DNA from 4 places in the Bacillus sp. N5-665 genome. Region 4 is predicted to be linked to each of the others. Evidence: riboswitches for the same ligand, from Rfam matches in the RefSeq annotation. Region 4 holds a riboswitch; each other region holds the start of a gene.
The links. A riboswitch is a leader RNA that binds a small molecule or an ion and turns the genes downstream of it on or off. The one in region 4 is predicted to bind S-adenosylmethionine.

Region 1 (5,503 bases), 2.6 Mb from region 4:
AATACCGGTACAAGAAACCGCATGACCAATAAATGATTTCGGACTTGCTGATATCGCTTCAAACAACGGCTCATTTAGTAAACCTGTTACATTTTTTGGCGGAACATTCGGAATAATGAAGTTTTGCGAATTACATGTACGAATCTGTCCATTTCCATACTGCTTAGCAATTCTTGCAATCTCAAACATTTCTTCTGCATGTAGACGTCCTACCGGCACATTAAAACCTACATATTTTAGTCCATCTTGTTTTTGATCTTGAACACCATAAAAGTATCCCGCATTCCATCCTTTGAGAGCACTTTCTCCTTTACTTTGCAATGGTCCTATATACTCTATTAGTTTCTCTTTAAATTTCTCTGCTCCCCAGTCTGCAACTAGAAATTTCAAACGAGCTAAATGACGTTTTTCGCGGTATCCAAAATCACGGAATATCGTAGCAATTGCAATCGCTACCCCCTTCACTTCTTCTGGTAAAACGAATACATCTAATTCATCAGCTAAATATGGACGAGCTGATAATCCACCACCTACTTTTATATGAAAACCAACTTTTTTCTCGCCATATATTTCTTTCGTAGCAGGTGTAAATGCAACACAGTTAATCTCTGCGTTTGCTGAGTTATAAATGTTAGAACTAATAGACATTTTAAATTTACGTGGTAAGTTAGAAAACTCTTCATTATGTTGGAAATAGTCATATACCTCTTTCACAATACCAGTTGTATCAAACAGTTCATTTGCATCAATGCCAGCAAGTGGATTCCCTGTAATATTACGCGTTATATCACCACAAGCCCCAGCTGAAGATAACCCAACTCTTGCTAATCTTTTAAAAATATCTGGAATTTGATGAATTTCTAACCAATGAAACTGAATCGCCTGTCTTGTCGTAATATCTATTACGTCACGCCCATAATCTTCAGCGATAGAAGCAAGCACTTCTGCCTGCGCGTTCGTAATAATCCCTGATGGAATATTTACACGCATCATAAAATAACCAGCTTCTTTGGGACGTTGTAAATACAACCCTGCCCATTTGAATGCGTCCCACTCTTCTTTCGGAATAGATTCGAATCCATTCTCCGCATAGTAAGGAATATCATTAAAAATTTCCAATCCATCTTTTTTTAATTTATTTTTCTCAGTCTGATTTAATTTTTCATTGTTAGCCCATACTTTTTCATAACTCATTTTTTAATCCCCCTATATAAAGTGAAACTTTAATCAGTGGGAAGTGTTCATCCCCCACTGATTATTAGTTGAACCAATCGGGCATTTACGGGCAGTTCATCTCCCACCTAACTTCTTTGCCCTAGCCAAATTTCGAGATGGGAGTTTTACTGCCCGGCAAATAGCGGGGTAAAACCACGCTCTTGTAAGTACTTCACGATTTGTTCTGCACATTCTTCAATAGAATACTTGTGCGTTTCTACAATTAACTCTGCCTTCTCTGGCTCTTCATACGGTGAATCAACACCAGTAAACTCTTTAATATCACCCTGTCTTGCCTTTTTGTATAACCCTTTTGGATCACGTTTTTCACACTCTTCAATTGGACATTTTACAAACACTTCTATAAACTCATCTGCCGCTAATAGATCTCTAACTTGTTTTCGGTCTACTCGAAACGGTGAAATAAACGCTGTAAGAACAACAGTACCTTGATCTACAAATAGCTTCGCCACTTCACCAATCCGTCTTATATTTTCCATACGATCACTTTCAGAAAAACCTAAGTCTTTATTTAAACCGTGGCGTACATTATCTCCATCTAGTACATAGTTTCCAATATTCTTTTCAAATAGTTTACGAGCAACCGCGTTCGCCACCGTAGATTTACCTGAAGCTGATAGACCAGTAAACCAAACTACAAAACTATGATGCCCATTTCTTACTCTTCTCTCATCTTTTGAAACAGATGCTGTATGCCAAGTAATATTCGTATCCATGTCATTCTCTCCCTATTCGGTTACTACTTCTTTTTTCAAACCTTTAATTAGCACTTCCACTACTTCTTTACGACTAAATGTACTCGGCGGAACCTCACCGTTTCTTAATAGTTCTCTTACTTTCGTACCTGATAAAATGACATGATCCTCTTTTCCGTGTGGGCATGTTTTCGTCGAAGCCATCGCTTCACATTTCGTGCAGTAAAAACTATGTTCAAAAAATAACGGTGTAATCCCTAACTCTTCCACTGTAAAGTTTGTAAAAATTTCTTGTGCTTCATAAGTCCCGTAATAATCTCCTACTCCTGCATGATCGCGCCCTACGATAAAGTGAGTGCATCCAAAATTCTTTCTGACTAATGCATGGAATATCGCTTCCCTCGGTCCTGCGTAACGCATTGCTGCAGGAAATACACCTAAAAAGACACGATCTTTCGGATAATAGTTTTGAAGTAATACTTCATAGCTTTCCATCCTTACATCAGCAGGAATATCGTCCGACTTCGTTTCCCCAACGAGCGGATTTAAAAAGAGACCATCTACAATTTCCAGGGCAGATTTTTGAATGTATTCATGGGCACGATGTACCGGATTTCTCGTTTGAAATCCAACCACTGTTTTCCAACCACGCTTTTTAAATTCTTCTCTCGTTTCAATTGGATCTAAATGATAAGAAGGAAACGGATTATTTTCAAAGCGTTTTGTAAGAATAATAGCTCCCCCGACATAAAAGTTCGGTCGTTCATATAATTTTTTCACTCCTGGATGAGCCTCATCCGTCGTTTTATACACAAGTAACGCTTCTTTTTCCTTGTCAGGCACAAAAATATCTTCTATTTGAATGACACCATATACATTTTCAGCGTTAACAAGTTTTACTTCCTCTCCAGCTTTCAGACTCTCTGCTACTTCTTCTGTTACTGGTAATGTAATCGGTATACTCCATACACTCCCGTTTGCTAAGCGAAGCGTTTCTACGACCGAATCATAATCTTTCTTTCCTAAAAAACCAGTAAGTGGGCTATATCCCCCTGTCGCTAATAGCTCTAAATCACTTAACGCAATGTTGTCTAGTTCAATTTCTTTTTCGATTTGCGATACGTCGTAAGTCTCCTCTATACGGTTTACTAATTCGTTTCTTATACTCATTTTCTATACCCTCTCTTAGCTTTATTTTCAAATTCATCTTATTGGTAATGAAGACCACATTCTGTTTTCACTTTTCCAGACCACCTACCATCTCTCGAATCTCCACCCTCACCTACAGGTAACGTACACTTCTCACAACCAATACTTGGATATCCAACATCATGCAGCGGATTATACGGCAAGCTATGTTTGTATACATATCGCCACACTTCTTTCCACGTCCAATGAATGAGTGGACAAACTTTAATCGATTGAAAACGATGATCTTGATTTATAAACTTTGTATGCTTACGTGTTTCTGATTGTTCCCTCCTTAAGCCCGAAATCCACGCTTTTTCCGCTGCTAATGATTTTTCTAACGGTAAAATTTTTCTAATTTTACAACAAAGGTTCGGATTACTTTCCCATAATTTCTCACCATGCAACTTCGCTTGTTCATCAAGTGCAAGTTCCGGCTGTTTTTCTATAATATTTAATGAAGGAAATCGTTCCCGCACTTTTTGAATTAATTCATACGTTTCTCGAAAATGAACATTTGTATCTAAAAATACAACTTTAGCAGATGGATTTACTTGGTTTATAAGATGCAGTAATACCATCCCTTCCACTCCGAAGCTACATGCATATACAATTTCACTTTTATATTCTTTATAAGCCCAACTTAATACTGATAGCGCGCCTTTCGTTTCATCTTCTTCTGAAAATGGAACATTATTTTCTTCCCACGTTTCATACGTCAACATGTTTTTTCCCCCTGTAAAAGCAAAAAGACGGTTTTAACCTAATATAATAGGTTAAAACCGCCTCTAGTTTTTCTAGTCAGCGCTTTTTACTTTAAACGTACCTTTTCACTTTTCTCTAATTGAATGACTTTCCCATCTTGCACAACAATTGTAATTGAACCATATTTCATATCAGCAAGCATCGCTTGAATTTTCTCAGATACTTCCTCAAAATGTTCCCGTACACTCACGCGAACAGCCCCCCTTTTTATTCATAAAAAAAATCTTTCCCATTTCGAAAAGACTGTTCGGTAATATATTTTACCTTATCTTTCAAAATGGATTCCATTTTGCTGGATTTAGCACCTTGCTTTCTATAAGCAGGTTGCCGAGCTTCTTCGGGCCAGTTCCCTCCGCTTCTCTTGATAAGCTTTGTATTTGTATTTTATCACAATTCTGATTTTTTTCAATCCTAGTTTTCCGATATATTTTAATTATTTTATTTTACAAAAAAGGAATTGCCCATCCGAACAACTCCTTTTCTCTATTTAAACAAGTTCTTTAATACGTATGCGATCGTTCCCAATAATATTTTCATATGTTTCGCGTTCTACAACAATTTGTGATGTGCCGCCTTTCGCGAAGACGACAGCTGGTCTACGAATCCGATTATAATTATTCGCCATCGAGTACCCGTATGCCCCTGTACAAGAAATTGCTAGTAAATCGGCAGAAGCAACTTTCGGTAGAGTAATATCCCAAATTAACATATCTCCACTCTCACAGCACTTCCCAGCAATCGAAACAAGTTCCTCATTCTCATCATTCCCTCGATTTGCTAACATCGCTTCATAACGAGCGTTATATAAAGCAGGTCTTAAATTATCAGTCATCCCACCATCCACTGATACATATTTCCGAATACCAGGAATGTCTTTCACAGATCCGACTGTATAAATTGTCGTTCCAGCATCACCTACAATACTACGGCCTGGTTCAACCCATATTTCTGGCAAGGGATAATTACATACTGTAAATTGTTCCCTCACTGCACTTGTTACAGCTCGCACATATGTCTCAAGAGTTAATGGCGTATCTGACTCTGTGTAGCGTATTCCGAATCCTCCGCCTACATTTAATACTTTTACTACATAGTTCGCGCGTTCTCTCACCTGTTCTAAAAATTGATGAAGAACTTCAATCGCTCGAACAAATCCAGCCGTTTCAAATATTTGCGATCCGATATGTGAATGAATTCCTAACACATTATAATTTGATTTTTGTAAAGCAAGCTCAATTGCTTGCATCGCTTGACCATTTGAAACTCCAAACCCAAATTTCGAATCATCTTGACCTGTTGTAATATATTCATGTGTGTGCGCCTCTACTCCAGGCGTTACACGGATTAATATGTTCACAAATTGCCCATGTTGCACTGCTAAATCATGCAAAATTTCTAATTCTAAGAAATTATCTACGACAAAACAACCAATATTTGCCTGCAGAGCCATCACGATTTCTTCTTCTGTTTTATTATTGCCGTGAAAATGAATACGAGATGCTGGAAATCCCGCTTGAAGCGCAGTATATAATTCCCCACCAGAAACAACATCTAATGACATATTCTCTTCACGAGCTACTCGGCACATCTCCATGCACAAGAACGCCTTGCTTGCATAT
Region 2 (5,503 bases), 2.2 Mb from region 4:
CTTTACACATGCTAAACCCAGAACATTGTCACATGCTGCGACCTTCCTACTATATCCGTACAGCCCTTCAAATATATTTCTTGCTCTAGTTGCATATTGAATAACTAAAATAGGCTGGCAAACATGATAATAGTAGCTAGATAGCTTAAAGTTAAATTCTGCTTTTTCGATTGGATCCTGAATATTTTCCAACAAAGATTCTGCTATTCCATAATGCTTTTCAGCCACTTTAAAATCACCGTTTACCGTAGCATGAGAAGCCTTAAAGAAATGGTAATAATATAATAGAGATTCATCTGATGGCGCTTCATCTAACTTCATTTTTCTTAGATCATTCTTAGATATGTCAGATTGATGGGGATAAAACTCTGCACTCAACATTTTAAATCTAAAATCTAAAAGTGAATAAAACTCTGTATTCTTTTGATCTTCTTCCATACTATTAACTTTTGTATCAATACTTTGTTTTAATTCCTTTGCCTTAACGAAATTCTGTGAACGAATTTCTCGATACCAATCATGTAAAAGTAAAGTGATTTCTTCCTTTTTTATTACGTGTACACTCATATAGCCCCTTCTCCTTTGTCTATAGATTACTAACATAATAACAAAAATCAGCTGATAAAACATTTAATTTTCAGAATATTATAGTTTCAAAAAAATTTCTCAATACAATTTCACCATTTTAGCTCTTTAAACTTAAAATTTTTTCTGTTCCTTATTCATTTCTATATAAAAAATAACACTTTATTATTGGTAATGGTGAAATATGAAAGTCTATCCCTTCATAAGTTTTATATTCATAGGATTAAATTCTGCCGCATAGCTCGAATCAGAAAGTGTTTTCCAAAATTCTTCTCTAAAATCGTCAAAAGATTTGAATTCTCTTCCTACTAATTTTTCTCAAACTTTTTGCGGAATACCCGTTGGTTTTTACCCTTCACTAAGGCCTCGTCCTAAACTGATTATTACACGGTTCACTTGACTACAATCTGCCTCTATCTCATCGAACTCAAGTAACTTTCTCCACATAAACACATGGACTCAACAAATCACTTCTAAAATTTATAAAAAGAAAAGACCTTTTATTTTAGTTAAAAGGTCTTTCTTTAAATATATTTATTAAGATTTATATTTTTTGACTGTATAGGGAATAGTTACAATGTATAAATCTATAGCATAGATTGTAACCCAAATACCTTTACCTTCAGCCGCTAGCTTTTCATTTAATTGTGATAAATGCTCTGAAACTTTTCTTTTACCCCATTTTCTAGGAAACCATTGAAAAACCTTAGGAACATTATGTTTTTTGTTATACCATACGTTCAATCTCCAAAAAATCAAGAAAAACGAGACAATCACTACAGTACAAAAAATATCAAAATATGAAATTCCTAAAATCATATAATATATTCTCCATTTTCATTAAAGCTCAGATAATTTTTTTCTTATATAAAATCAGAGAAAGGATAGCAACCTCCCGCCCTAACAATATATAGTTATATGCAGCTTATCACACAATTCTATTAGAGGAAATATCATCGAAATACCCTCAAATTATATCTATCTAAAAACAAAATATAGACTTATTCAATTTTACGATACATTTATATGTTACGTTGGATAAGTCCTTTTATAAGTCGTTTTTTTAATGTAGATACCATTATTTCAATACAATAGAAGCGATTATTGAAATATATATAGGCATAAGAAGATCCCCCCTAGTTTAAGCTAGAGGGGATCTTCTTATGCCTATTTCAAACTACTCACAATCTCCGCAAATATCACTTCAAACGCATGCACACCTGCATCTGGATATCCTAAACTTGGTCATATGACCACGATTACTTTAACAAAGGTTTTCACTAGAACCTTCTATACTATTTAACTAACTCTACTTGCTTTTCTAATTCTCTTCCAAGGAATGTAGCAAGCTCAAGCATACCAAATTGATTTGCTACAGACTCTGCGCCAGAATTATAGTTTGTGTTTGTATTAATATCATACGTATAAATTGTTCCATCCGAACTGCGAATAAATTCAATACCAGCAACGGTAATTTCATTTTCTTCCAAAAACTCTTTGTATTGTTCAATAATTGGCTCTTGGAAGTCCGATATAATTTCAAATTTTGTTGATGACTCTTTCTTACTCTCTTCTCCTACTGGGCAAAAAGCATCTTGAATCGAACACGCATCTGCTGGACAAAGTTCAAATCCTTCTGATGTATCTACTTTAACTGCATATACAAACTGACCGCCTACAAACTCACAACGTGTAATATATGGTTCTGGCGCTTCAATATATTGCTGGATTAAAGTAATTCCATCAATGGGTTCTTCAAACGTCGGACCATCCAAATATTGTTCTAAAGCATCAATGGAATGAAACAGTTGAACACCAAGGCCTTTACCTGCACGGTTATGCTTTGTAATAAACGGTACTTCCCCTAAATCCTTTGCTGCTTTTACTATATGATCACGGCCAACAGCACCAATTGTTTTCGACACTTGTATCCCAAATTTTCTTAATGCTGCATATTGATTTAATTTACTTACTTCAAGGCGTAATGCACGAGACCCATTAAATACTGTTCGCCCGTATCCCTCTAACCAAGCAAGAACCCCTTCAGTCAATTCAGGTGCATATCGATGCCCTCTCGTATGTGAAGAAGCACTCATGCGGCTATAAAAAACACCTTGGGGAGGTTCTTGTTCTAATGAAAGTGTTCCTTCATTTAAAAGCCATTCCTCATACGGTAACTCCAGTTCTTCCAACCTTTTCACTAAATGATCCGTCCATTCCTTATTCTCATGTAATATGTAAATTTTACTCATTTGTAATCAATTCCTTTCTTTTTGCTTCAACTAATGGCATTACTTTTTCAGAAAATCGTTTCATCTCTTCAAGCTGTGGCGAAAATTGTAAAAGTAATAACGTAACACCCCCTTTTTCAAAAGCAAGTATCCTTTCTGCAATTTGTTCTGGTGTTCCGATTAAATTAGGACGTAACCCGCGATTAGATACGGAATAATCATTGAGCTTCACTTGCTGTTCCAAATGCGATTTACTAATAAAGTCTTGATAACCCGCATAACCTAAAGCATCGTCTTTCACATCCGTTATGCGTCTCCATTCCTCTAATGCCTCTTCTTCTGTATCACGACAAATAACGTAAGCCGCAAGCCCGAATGACTGCAATGGCTCCTCTGTAACTTTCTTTCTACGATTCTTCATATCTTCTATTTTCACAGATACTTCTTCCACTGTTCCCCCGTGCATTACATATGCATCCGCGTGGTTGACAATGACCTCTTTTCCTCGCTCACTCTCACCACCTGCATAAAGCTTAATGCCTTGTTTCTGCACAGGTTTTGGACTTAAATGTGTATGATGAAGCTCATAAAACTTCCCTTTATAAGAAAACTCTTCTTCTTTCCAAAGCTCTTTCAAAACTGTTACAAATTCCTCTGTGCGATCATATCTTTCATCATGTGCAGTAAATACCCCGCCGTACTGTCTCGCTTCTTCTTCCCACCATGCCGAAACTACATTCAATGTAAAACGACCATTACTTAATTGATCAATATTTGCTGCCATTTTCGCTGTAACTGCTGGATTGTGGAAACCAGGTCTTACAGCTGTCATAATTTCTAATTTATCCGTCACTGCTGCAAGTGCTGCCGCAGTTGTCCACGCTTCTAAACTTGGTGCCGAAACACCTTTTATATCATTTAAATTTAATTCTGCAATAAGTGTTGTTGAAAAACCTAATTGTTCTGCTGCTTGCGCTGTTTGTTTTGCATACTCAAACGTAGGCGGCATAGATTCATCATCTACATTTCGAAGCCATCCCCCAAAAATCGGCAACCAAAAACCGTACTCCACTACCTATTCCCCCTTTAACTTTTAACCATAAAAAAAGCTACTCTTATCGAAATAAGAGTAGCCTTCTTGACTAAGTGAACCTCTCTTATCTTTCAGGTGTTTTTCACCTGCAGGATTTGGCACCTTTCGTCTAAAACGAGGTTGCCGAAGTTTCATAGGGCCCGTCCCTCCACTTCTCAGCATAAGAATTGTTTGATTTCCATTTATTATAATCATCAGAATAATAAAAATCAATCCTTTAATACTTATTTTTCCGATATACATTAAATGATATATGAAAAATCATATTGTTATAGAGATTTATAAGGGTATTGTGTTGTTTTACTTACGAATATATAAAGGGGTATGTTGTATCATGTCGAAAACATCATGTATAACCAAGTTGCTTTACTTCTATCTTAAAAACACAGCAAATGAGGTGTTAGTAGCATGAAAAATAAACGATGCGAGAATTGTGGTTCTACTACATTTAAAGAAGGAAGAGTTGGATCTGCTTATCATGCATATGTTTGTGAAGATGATTCTAGTAGGCTCTTTTCAGTGGGGAAACGTTCCAAACTATTAACTACATTTTGTTTAGAATGTGGTGAGGTGAAATCATTTAGAGTGGAGAAGCCGGAAATATTTAAAGAATAAAATAATACTAATTACATATTATGAAGATGGTTATTAATGATGGTAACGTTCAAGCATTTCGCCTACCTTTAGAATTGGAATATTGGGTACTTTCATCTATAGGTGCTGCTTCACTAGGAAAAATCTGTTCCTCTGTAAAGTTGCTTTCGGAATAATAGACACGAAATTTCATGTTAAATGCAAATAAACAAGGAACCCATTAGTCGGTTCCTTGTTTATTTAGCTAAAGCAGACTTCTTTGGAGAACCCAAATAAAAGTTAAATCGAATCCTATTTAACATTTCCCTTCAAATATATGACAGTAAAGAATACATCATCACGGTGTCAGCAAGCAAAAGTGTATTCTGCATTTCTAAAAACAGTAGATGGCAGATTGTGACCTGCTGAATCTGCTAAGAAAGAATATACAAGAACATCCTTAACATCATCTTTATTCCCACTAATGATAACATCAAGAAAATCTTCTATTTGGAATTCTGGAGTAAACAATACAATCTTAGTCGTTCTGTTTGGTTCTAAAGAAACAAAAGTACGAGAAATTTCAACTAATTCATTTTGAGTTGGGAAAGAAATGTTTCGACTTCTCTTAACAGTTACCGTTACATTACTAGTATGACAGCGTGAATCATTGTTTAACATAATGTTGAGAGCAGTTGGAATAATCCCATTTTCAGAAACTGGAACTCGAAACACTCCAGTAGATTTATGAGCCATATAATCACATCCTTTCAAAATAAAATATATTTACAATATATTAGATGCAAGAAACGTTCATTTTGATAGGGACAAATTATATGATTAATATATTTATAATAACCCTCGGTATTACTAAGACAATGATTTACAAGATTAACAAATATCGTGAGACCCAATCGAATGTATAGTAAAAGTAAAAGAATAAGGTGTCTAAAAGATTCCCTATTTTGAGCCAATAATGAGACATTATGTTAATCTTATATGTATAGTTGCACAAAATTGA
Region 3 (5,503 bases), 1.6 Mb from region 4:
GGCTCGGAAAATATTCATGTGGTGCGGTGCTATCAAAAATTGCAAACCCTAATTCTCTTACGATAACCATATCAAGACTATTTGGATCAAATCCACAATGATATACTTCAACTTCAAATCCTTTTTCTTCTGCTGCCTTAGCTAATTTTTTAAGCATTGTTGATTTCCCAGAGCCTGGGCGTCCTTTTATAAAATAACGATGTGGTAATCCCTCTGTTAAATTAGGAACAAAATCAACTGCTCCTTTCGGTGTAGCTGCCCCTAAAAACCGATGTTTCACAAGCGATTGTTTCCCGCCTTTATCTGTAAATAACTTCTGAATCAGCTGATCGGTTAGTTCATTTGCTTTATTAAAATCAATATTATTAATATATATTTTCTCCCACTCATCATGTATAACTAGTGCCTCGTTAAAACAAGCGTAAGCAGTTTGAAAAGCCTTGCTTGCTTCTGAAACAAATCGTTCAATTTCCACCTTCTGCTTTCTTAATTTATTTGATTCCCAAGCAACCCCTAAATTAATATACTCTTCGACAACTCCTGGCATTTTCGGCTCAATAACATGCGGTGATGTTCCATCAACAATTCCTACTTTTAACTTCGGGATAATTACACCATCAACCGATTTATTATCAGAAGAACAGTGTAAAAATTCAATATCATATCCTTTTTCAACCCACTCACGACCTATTGCTTTGATTAAAGAAGATTTCCCGGTTCCAGGACCACCCTTTAAAATAAATAACCTGTTTAGCCCTTTTAAATTCTCGTCGTATAAATTATGAAATCCTCTAGCTGTATTTCCACCAGCGTAATAATTCAATACATTCCCTGTCACTGCACTCACTCCTTCGCAGCATTCTATTTACATAAGCTACAATATGCGAGCAACTTTATTTGGGTGAATACCTATTTTGTATTGCACGAAAAAAGGAAATGAATTACAATTTAAAAGTAGTGAATATTCAGAAATGAAAACTTAATATGTCTTTATCAAGAGAGGCAGAGGGACCGGCCCTTTGAAGCCCAGCAACCTCAGTTTATATAAACTGAATAGGTGCTAATTCCTGCAAAATGCATTGCATTTTGAAAGATAAAACGTAACTATTGTGTGCAAAACTCATCTTTCTTGATTATGAAAGGTGAGTTTTTTATATTTCAAAACATATATTGGAGGTATTTAAAATGAAAGTAATTGACCTATCACAAACATTTGAAAACAATATGTCTCAATTCCCTGGAACACCAAAAATCAATTTAGGAGCCATTACAAGCGTTGAAGAGACAGGCTATCAAGTTACAGATTTTCATTCTGTCGTTCATGTTGGCACGCATTGTGATGCTCCTGCTCATTTCATTTCAGGCGCAACGACTATTGATCAATTACCCCTAGATCAATTTGTAGGCGAAGCTGTTCTTATTGATGTAACTCATGTACAAGAACGAAAACTACCTAAAGAAGTATTACACAACGCTGACATAAAAGAAGGAGATATTGTTATTTTCCATTCCAATCTATCTACTAAATGGAATACAGAGGCGTATGAGCAAGAAGCTTTTTATCTTTCTGAAGAATTAGCCGAGGAATTAGTTCAATTAAAAGTAAAATCGGTCGGCCTAGATTTCATTTCTCCTGATGAGGTAACGACAGAAACATCACCAATTCATCACATACTACTTGGGAATAATATTTATTTAATTGAAAACTTAACAAACTTAGATGCCATTCACACGAAACGTTTCTTTTTCTCAGCGGCACCTTTAAAAATTAAAGATAGCGACGGTGCTTTTGCAAGAGCATTCGCTGTAATTTTTTAAACAAACTATACAAAAAAGCAAAGATCATCATTGACCTTTGCTTCTATTTTTTTTATTTAAACTAAGAAAGAATTGCTCAACACGAGGACGTAACCAAGCTAAATAATCTTTCTCTTTCTTCTTTGTACAAGCTATTTCTTCCCCATCTACCATTCCAACAAGCTCTAGCTCTAACAGTTGCCTCGTAAATGCTAACATATTTATTTCTTCTTCTGGATACTCTTCTTTTAATTTCTCCTCAATTTCCCCTAATAAAAAACCGTCACGCATCATTGCCAATGCATCAATCCAAAGTGGCGGCATTTCATATTTTTCTCCTGTAATTGTATCTTTTACAATATAATTCTTTTGCTCTTTTCGAAATTGAATCGTGTGTAAACATACAGTCGAATTTAATGTTAATTCCATCATACCACCTCTTTCATAATATCTGCATAGAAAAAAGGATGCGCGTGCACCCCTTCTTTCTCTAACACTACCGAACCGTTACATGAATAACAAATCTCATGTCGATATTTTCCTCCATTATAAACGAAGTATTTTATAAAAAAAACCCTTCTTGAAACATTTTATAAAATGTTTATATTTACACAACAAGAACACTTTTCTGAAAAATATTTTCCTCTAGCACATTATGCTGTCGGTAAAAAAATTTCCACTTTTTCCCTATTCCCATGCTACTTGGAATCGCAGTACTTCCTTGATGTTCCTTAATAATTTTATATGTGACCATCAATCCAAGTCGTTCCGTACTATTCTCCTTTGTTGTGTAAAAAGCCTTTCCAACCTTCTCTATACCAAAGCCTTGATCTTCAACAGGAATACACAAATGCCTTTCAGTTTTTTGATATGCACGAATATGAATATCTCCACCTTCTGGCATTGATTCTATTCCATTTTTAATAACACTTGTTTTAATTTTTTATCATCACCATTTATAACAGGTAGATTTCCATCTACTTGCACATGAAATTTCACTCTATATCGCGCTGCATAACTTTCCATTAGCTGTACAACATATAAAAGGATTCCCGTATATTACACCATTCATAATTCGTTGATTTCGGTTTTCCTAATAACATCAATTCACTAACAAACCCGTTAATTCTTTCAAATACTTTTAAGGCTTCTTTTTCCTCATAGATAAAGCTTTTAAATTTGTTCATATAAATACTCCTCATGTTCTATACAAACACTCTACATATTATCTCCTTAAATTATCAGTATGAAATTGCTTTCAGGGCAATAAGAAAAGGAAGGGGATCCCCATCCCCCTCCCTTTTCGCTATAACTTATATCCATCTTACCCGATCATGTAGCAGTCCATCCGTAAAATCATTTCCCCCTACTACAAAATCCTTCATATATAAATTTAAATATTCTCCATACTTACTTTCTGTATTTAATAATAATTCCTCTACATAATAGGCACCTTGTTTAAAGTTATCGAAAAGTAAACTACACAAACCAGCATAAATTCCGCATCCTACTTGAAAGTAAGTTGCATTCGTTTTATATTTACGAAAAACTTGACTGCTATTCATCACGTTATACATATATGTCTCGCTATTTTCATAAACGAGTAATACACCAACTAGATCCTCGCCAGCAATCTCTTCTTCCGCTGGATTAAATACTTTACGATTCCAGTTCCATAAATCTTCTACCTTATCTAAATTCTGCCTAATTACATTTGTTGTATACTCGTTAATTCGGTAAAGAAACCCAACTTCCATATTGAAGTTTTTCCCTAAAATTAAAACTTCCTCATGTGGCATTAAACAACCATAAAACTCTTTCTCTCCTAACTTTACTTTATACTCTGAAGCATATACATCTTCATAAAAATAAAGGGGACGATGATGACTCATATACATCGGATAACTCCATATCGCTTCATCTAGAAATCGCTCTACTGCCCATGAAGCATACAGTGTATGAGGCTTTATTAGTGCTGTATCATTCAAAAATGACGTATCATGTTCTACTATATAGCATGCTCTTGGCTTTTCATTTGGGCGTTCCTTCATAAGTTCAACAACCATCCACTGAACAACACCTGGATTCATACCTGATCCTATAATTGCTTTTGTATTTGTAAATTTCTCTTTCTCCTTCTCAAACCTCGTATATCTTTCCGTAAGCTGAAAGCCGATTAAACTATCGTCCTGATCTACTGCCTCATTTTCCAAAGCTGAATTAATATAACAAATTCCAAGTTCATTACAACAACTTAATACTCTGATTGTATCTGCCCCTGAAACATCAATAACAACACTCGTACTACTTTCTTTTAAATGCTGTTTAAATGTCACTACATCTTGAAGGTCGATTTCGTATAAAAACAATTGATTTTTTAAATTTGGAAACAACTCATCATAATAAGTCCTATCTTTTTGTTTTATATCAACTAAATGAAATGTAACATTCTTTATCGTTTCATAAATCGTGTCTTTTTCATTTACTATCGCTTGATTTAAAATTGCTAAAACTGCTTTTGCTGCTCCACCAGCACTACCAAGTAATGTAATCGATAACGAATTTGGAAACTGCTCCACAAACAAAACCCCTTTAATATATTAGTTGAACAGTTCTCCCTCAAAAAAAAACAAATTGAATATATGAAAAAATGGCTCGTACATATTTTTTATAATTTTGCACAAGATTAGCTCTTCATAGGTAAAGCTAACATATTTCTATTCAATTCATTTTCCCCCTCATATTCAAATCGAGCTAAACAAATAGGCTCGACCTTTTCTTCTGCATATAAAAGAAAAAGCCAGCCCTTTCAACTAGTCTACGGACAATGGACAGATTTCACGTGTTGAATATTCACATACATTTTTGCATCACGTGCTTTTAATATTTCAATATGCCCTTCATCAATCTTTGCCATCTTTCCGATCTTATTAGATTCCTCACCTAAATCGAACACCATGATTTTGCCGGACATTTTAATAAGCTGTTCTTCAAATGTTCTAGCTAACGTAATATTTAATGGATTCACGGGGAGTTCATTTTTATTGAGGGCGTACGGGACTTGATTTTCTTTATACGGAATTAACCATTTCAAATGCTTTAAAGATATATATACTGTTTTATAAACTGGACTATAAAAAACAATATAATCGTTCATTATACTTGTGACATACCCATGTATTGGAGCATTTCCAGCTACATAAATTTCTGTAAAAATCCCTTTAGAGGTACTTAATACTTTCCTCAAAGAAATTGAAGGGGATTCCCTCTTAATTACAGAATCAACATCTGGCTTTGATATTTCTTCATCATATGGTCTTAAAAATTTATAATATTGTACATGGTATAAAGATATATATACGTAGTCTTGTCCATTGTAAAGAACAACGATATCATTTCCTACGTCTATTAATACACCTTTAAATCTCTTTTCACCGATTAATTTAACATATATATTTTCTCCAATACTTTTGTTTAACTCATTCATCTATATCCTCCTTCCTATGAAATTACAATTTTCCTTTCTTTTATTCTAAAAATAATCAGGGGCAATGTTCTGTTTTTTAATAGTAAGAAACCCTTTTCATATATCCAAAAATAATTACAGAGAAATATGAAATTGTTCTTCACTTTCAATCATAATGCCCCTTTTATTTATTAAACATTATTCTTCTTCATTCTTTTTGTTTTTAACTATTTGACTCAC
Region 4 (5,503 bases):
TCAGCAAATGTAATTAAGGATAAAGATTGTAAGAATGGATTAATCCATGTTTCATCTTTCAGACGAAATGAGATCATGCCGCCTCTTCCAGGATAAAATACATCTGTCACCCCGTCTTCATCATTTAAATAAGCAACAACTGCTTTTGCATTTTCTTCATGTTGTCTCATGCGAAGCGCTAACGTTTTCATACCACGAATTAATAGCCATGAGTCAAATGGACTTAAGACCGCACCAGAGGCATTATGATAATGAGCGATTTCCTCACAAAGTTCCTTTCCTCTTGCAACGACAAGTCCGCTTAGGACATCGTTATGTCCCCCTAAATATTTCGTTGCGCTATGAAGTACAATGTCGGCACCTTCTGTTAATGGCTGCTGTATATAAGGCGTATAGAATGTGTTGTCTACAATAAGAAGTAGTCCGTGTCTTTTGGCTACGGTTGCGACAGCGGCAATATCGGTAACTTGCATTAACGGATTAGTTGGAGTTTCTATGAAAATAGCCTTCGTTTCAGTTGTGATAGCTTGCTCAATTTGTTTAATAGATTGTGTATTTACGTATCTACATCGAACGTTCCACTTTTTTTCATGCTCAGAAAATAATCGATAAGTGCCCCCGTATAAATCTTCGGATACAATAAGTTCGTCTCCAGAACGGAATAGGGAGAGGACGAGGAGAACAGCTGCCATCCCTGAACTACAGGCATAACCTTGTTCACCATATTCTAAGTCTGCGATTGCCTGCTCTAAAAGACCACGAGTTGGATTGCCAGTTCGTGAATAGTCAAAGCCAGTAGAGTTACCAATTCCTTCGTGACGATAAGCAGTTGAAAAATAAACAGGTGGGTTAACAGTTCCTGTTGTAGTTTCGCTCCGGTTTCCGATTTGTGCTAGTTTTGTTTCAATAGTTGACATGTGAAAATTCCTCCTTTTTAAATTAACAATTAAGTGAATGTAAAGTGAAACTTTAATCAGTGAGGGGGGCATTCCCCACTGATTATCAGTCCTCACCAATCGGGCTTTTACGGGCAGTCGATTCCCACCTAACTTCTTTGTTCTAGCTGAATTTTGAGTTGGGAATCTTACTGCCCGTTAATGCGGGGTAAAATAAAAAAAGCCTTCTAAAGAAGAAGGCTTTCGGTTTGAATAGAGTCTTCTTCTCATCTGTCAAATCTTTCACAATTTGCTGGAATTAGCACCTTATTAACAAATGTTAATGGTTGCTGAGGCGTCATAGGGCCAGTCCCTCTACCTCTCTAGATAAGAATGTTCGTATGAAATTTTATTATGTTTTTAACTTTACAACAAAAGATAATTGAATTGCAACTTTATTTTAAATAATTTTTATTTTTCCGCAAGTGTCATTGACTTTTGCATTTGTGCATGCTAAATTTATTAAAAAATTAACAAACATTGTTAAAAGGGGAACGTATTTCCTTTTAGCTACATAAATAAAATAATAAAGACAAACTCTTATTGAGAGCGGTGGAGGGAAAGGCCCTGTGAAACCCGGCAACCTTCAAACAAAATGTTTGAAACGGTGCTAATACCTGCAAAACGAATGTTTTGCATGATAAGAGGAGGATTGATTATGTCCCCCTCTTCAAAGTGAAGAGGGGGTTTTTATATTGATGGAAATGAGGGAGATTTGTGAAATTACTAGATTTATTATCAAAAGGAATTGTAATAGGTGATGGCGCGGTTGGAACGTTATTACATTCACATGGCTTGCAAAGTAGTTTTGAAGAATTAAATATATCTGATCCGGATTTAATTATATCGATTCATAAGCAATATGTAGCTGCTGGGGCTGATGTAATTCAAACAAATACGTACGGAGCAAATGAAGCGAAATTACGTATGTATGGTTTAGAAAATCAAGTTACTGAAATTAATAGAGCGGCAGTAAAATTGGCGAAAGCATCTGTGACAGAGAGAAATGCAATTTTAGGAACAATTGGTGGCATGAAACATATCGGAGCTGTTACAACAACTGATATGGAGCGAGAATTTATGCTACTTGAGCAGGCAAGTGCATTACTAGAAGAACAGGTTGATGGACTGCTATTAGAGACTTTCTATGATGAGTTTGAATTACTTCATGCTGTTCAGGTGTTACGAAAACAAACGAATATTCCAATTGTAGCTCAATTAGCATTGCATGAGGCAGGTACAACTCAAAATGGAAATGATGTAAATGAAATATTAAAACAGCTTTTAGATTACGGTGCAAATGTTGTTGGATTGAACTGTCAACTAGGGCCACTTCACATGACGGAAGCTTTTAAAATGATATCGATTCCGCAAAATGGGTACTTGTCAGCATATCCGAATGCAGGTCTCCCAAATTATGTGGAGGGACGTTACGTATATGAGGGAAGTCCAGCTTATTTCGAAGCGATGACACCGAAATTTATTGAGCAAGGTATTCGGTTATTAGGTGGTTGTTGTGGCACGACTCCAGAACATATTGAAAGTATGAAACGTGCAATTGCAAATGTTACACCTGTAATAGAAAAGGATACGATTCAAAGACCGAAAGTAGTTCATACACACGAGAAACGTTCAAAAGCTCATGTCACATTAGCAGAGAAAGCAAAAAAACAAACGACAGTAGTAGTGGAATTAGATCCACCGAAAACATTAGATACGCAGCGATTTTTTGAAGGAGCAAGAGCATTGAAAAGAGCTGGTGCAGATGCTATTACTCTAGCAGATAATTCATTAGCATCGCCTCGCATCTCGAATATGGCAATGGGGGCATTATTAACGAAGCACGATATTCCGGTATTGACGCATTTAACGTGTAGAGATCATAACGTCATTGGACTACAGTCTCATTTATTAGGCTTATCGGCGTTAGGTATGGAAGAAGTGTTAGCTTTAACTGGTGATCCAGCACGCGTTGGTGATTTTCCAGGTGCCACTTCTGTATATGATTTGTCCTCTATTGAGCTCATTAAAATGATTAAAGAAATGAACGACGGACGCTCGATTTTAGGGAAATCAATAGGTCCAGCAACAAGGTTTTCAGTGGGAGGTGCGTTTAATCCGCATGTAAGACATTTAAAAGCAGCGGTTAAGCGGATGGAACGGAAAATAGATGCTGGAGCGGAATATTTCTTAACTCAGCCAATTTATGATATCGCGTTAATTGAAGAAGTGTATGAAGCGACAAAGCATTTGGAACAACCTATTTTTATTGGGATTATGCCATTAATAAGTAAAAGGAATGCAGATTTCCTTCATTTTGAGGTGCCGGGTATTACTCTACCTGAAGAAATAAGGGAGAGAATGGATGGACATGAAACGAAAGAGGCAGCAATTGAGGAAGGGATTCGCATTTCACAAGAATTGATCGATGTGGCGATGAAATATTTTAACGGCATTTATCTTATTACACCATTTCTAAAATATGAAATTACAGAACATCTTGTTAAATATGTGAGAGAAAAGCAAGAAGTGAAAGAAGGTATTAACTGATGAAATGTATAGAAGAAAAATTACAAAATAATATCTTAATATTAGATGGTGCAATGGGAACAATGATCCAGCAAGAGGACTTAACTGCGGAAGATTTCGGAGGAGAAGAGTACGAAGGGTGTAATGAATATTTAGTAGAAACAAGACCTGATGTCATTTTAAAGATTCATAAAGCTTATATTGAAGCTGGAGCGGATATTATTGAAACAAATACATTTGGGGCGACAAACATTGTATTAAGTGATTATGCGTTGTCTCATTTAGACGAGGAACTAAATGAGAAGGCAGCACGTTTAGCAAAGCAAGCGGTCAACGAAAGCGGAAAAGAAGTATATGTTGCGGGAGCAATGGGGCCGACAACGAAAGCGATTAGTGTTACTGGTGGTGTAACGTTTGAAGAATTAATTGAAGCCTATACAAGGCAGGCAAGAGGCTTATTAAATGGCGACGTAGATGTATTACTCGTTGAGACGAGTCAAGATATGCGTAACGTGAAGGCTGCTTATATTGGAATTCAAGCAGCTTTTGATGAGCTAAATAAAATTGTACCTATTATGATTTCAGGAACGATTGAACCGATGGGAACGACTCTGGCCGGGCAAACAATTGAGGCTTTTTACTTATCAGTAGAACATATGAAGCCACTATCTGTTGGATTAAACTGTGCGACTGGTCCGGAGTTTATGAGAGACCATATTCGTTCACTATCTGATTTGTCGGAGTGTTACATTTCTTGTTATCCAAATGCAGGTCTTCCTGATGAAGATGGACATTATCATGAATCACCATCTTCACTCGCTGAAAAAGTGAAGCGATTTGCTGAAGAAGGATGGGTTAATATTATCGGTGGTTGTTGTGGCACAACACCAGAACATATAAAAGCAATGAAATCTGCATTAGTTTCTCTTAAGCCGCGTGAACACCACGAAAGAGATGGACACGGGGTTAGTGGATTAGAGGCACTTCAATATGATGACTCTATGAGACCATTATTTGTTGGTGAAAGAACAAATGTTATTGGGTCACGTAAATTTAAACGATTAGTAGCAGAAGGGAAATTTGAAGAGGCTGCTGAAGTCGCAAGAGCGCAAGTGAAGAAAAATGCTCATATTATTGATATTTGTATGGCAGATCCTGATCGCGATGAAATAGAAGATATGGAAAACTTCTTGGCAGAAGTTACGAAAGTGTTAAAAGTACCAATTATGATTGATTCAACAGATGAAAATGTGATAGAGCGAGCTCTTACTTATATTCAAGGAAAAGCTGTTATTAATTCAATTAATTTAGAAGATGGAGAAGAACGATTTAAAAAAGTGACGCCGCTTCTTCGGAAATATGGTGCTGCTATTGTTGTAGGAACAATTGATGAAGATGGTATGGCGGTTAGTGCAGAACGAAAACTCGAAATCGCGAAAAGAAGTTATGAGTTATTGACAACGAAATATGGTATACGCCCGTCAGATATTATTTTTGATGCACTTGTATTTCCTGTAGGTACAGGTGATGAAGAATATATTGGTTCAGCGGCAGCGACGATAGAAGGAATTCGCCTTATTAAAGAAGCCTTGCCAGAGTGTTTAACGATTTTAGGTGTAAGTAACATATCATTTGGTTTACCACCAGCTGGCCGCGAAGTATTAAATTCCGTCTTTTTATATCATGCAACTAAAGCAGGATTAGATTACGCGATTGTGAATACGGAAAAATTAGAACGGTATGCGTCAATTCCAGAGGAAGAAAAACGTCTTGCAGATGCATTACTTTTTGAAACGACGCAAGAGACGTTAGAAGAATTTACAAATTTCTATCGTGCGGCAAAAAAGAAAGATGTCGTTATCCAAGAAACATTAACTCTTGATGAAAGGCTGGCAAATTACATTGTAGAAGGTACGAAACAAGGGCTACAAGAAGATTTAAGTCTCGCACTTACAGAAGGAAGAAAACCTTTGGATATTATTAATGGCCCACTTATGACAGGAATGGATGAGGTGGGACGATTATTTAATAATAATGAG

Region 1: linked by a shared signal. The riboswitch ahead of MNO09_RS23840 (YezD family protein) and the one ahead of MNO09_RS08500 (bifunctional homocysteine S-methyltransferase/methylenetetrahydrofolate reductase) in region 4 are both predicted to bind S-adenosylmethionine.
Region 2: linked by a shared signal. The riboswitch ahead of MNO09_RS25975 (LLM class flavin-dependent oxidoreductase) and the one ahead of MNO09_RS08500 (bifunctional homocysteine S-methyltransferase/methylenetetrahydrofolate reductase) in region 4 are both predicted to bind S-adenosylmethionine.
Region 3: linked by a shared signal. The riboswitch ahead of MNO09_RS28910 (cyclase family protein) and the one ahead of MNO09_RS08500 (bifunctional homocysteine S-methyltransferase/methylenetetrahydrofolate reductase) in region 4 are both predicted to bind S-adenosylmethionine.

The regions. Positions count from the first base shown of each region.
Region 1 covers NZ_CP093325.1:4,146,722-4,152,224, forward strand. Annotated here, with positions in the region: gene MNO09_RS23820 (nitrite/sulfite reductase) at 1-1,194, opposite strand, end outside; gene cysC (adenylyl-sulfate kinase) at 1,341-1,952, opposite strand; gene sat (sulfate adenylyltransferase) at 1,965-3,101, opposite strand; gene MNO09_RS23835 (phosphoadenylyl-sulfate reductase) at 3,140-3,844, opposite strand; gene MNO09_RS23840 (YezD family protein) at 3,931-4,074, opposite strand; SAM riboswitch class I at 4,147-4,255, opposite strand; gene lysA (diaminopimelate decarboxylase) at 4,372-5,503, opposite strand, start outside.
Region 2 covers NZ_CP093325.1:4,546,456-4,551,958, forward strand. Annotated here, with positions in the region: gene MNO09_RS25955 (response regulator aspartate phosphatase) at 1-567, opposite strand, end outside; partial or broken gene MNO09_RS31095 (hypothetical protein) at 778-846, opposite strand; gene MNO09_RS25965 (hypothetical protein) at 1,123-1,404, opposite strand; gene MNO09_RS25970 (ATP-grasp domain-containing protein) at 1,881-2,837, opposite strand; gene MNO09_RS25975 (LLM class flavin-dependent oxidoreductase) at 2,830-3,888, opposite strand; SAM riboswitch class I at 3,971-4,076, opposite strand; gene MNO09_RS25980 (hypothetical protein) at 4,318-4,524, shown strand; gene MNO09_RS25985 (hypothetical protein) at 4,849-5,238, opposite strand.
Region 3 covers NZ_CP093325.1:5,134,982-5,140,484, forward strand. Annotated here, with positions in the region: gene MNO09_RS28905 (PRK06851 family protein) at 1-838, opposite strand, end outside; SAM riboswitch class I at 988-1,100, shown strand; gene MNO09_RS28910 (cyclase family protein) at 1,186-1,818, shown strand; gene MNO09_RS28915 (hypothetical protein) at 1,846-2,226, opposite strand; partial or broken gene MNO09_RS28920 (ATP-binding protein) at 2,451-2,942, opposite strand; gene MNO09_RS28925 (S-adenosylmethionine decarboxylase related protein) at 3,111-4,376, opposite strand; gene MNO09_RS28930 (YwrJ family protein) at 4,616-5,284, opposite strand; gene MNO09_RS28935 (spore coat protein) at 5,462-5,503, opposite strand, start outside.
Region 4 covers NZ_CP093325.1:1,179,411-1,184,913, forward strand. Annotated here, with positions in the region: gene metI (cystathionine gamma-synthase/O-acetylhomoserine thiolyase) at 1-917, opposite strand, end outside; SAM riboswitch class I at 1,160-1,269, opposite strand; SAM riboswitch class I at 1,473-1,582, shown strand; gene MNO09_RS08500 (bifunctional homocysteine S-methyltransferase/methylenetetrahydrofolate reductase) at 1,653-3,485, shown strand; gene metH (methionine synthase) at 3,485-5,503, shown strand, end outside.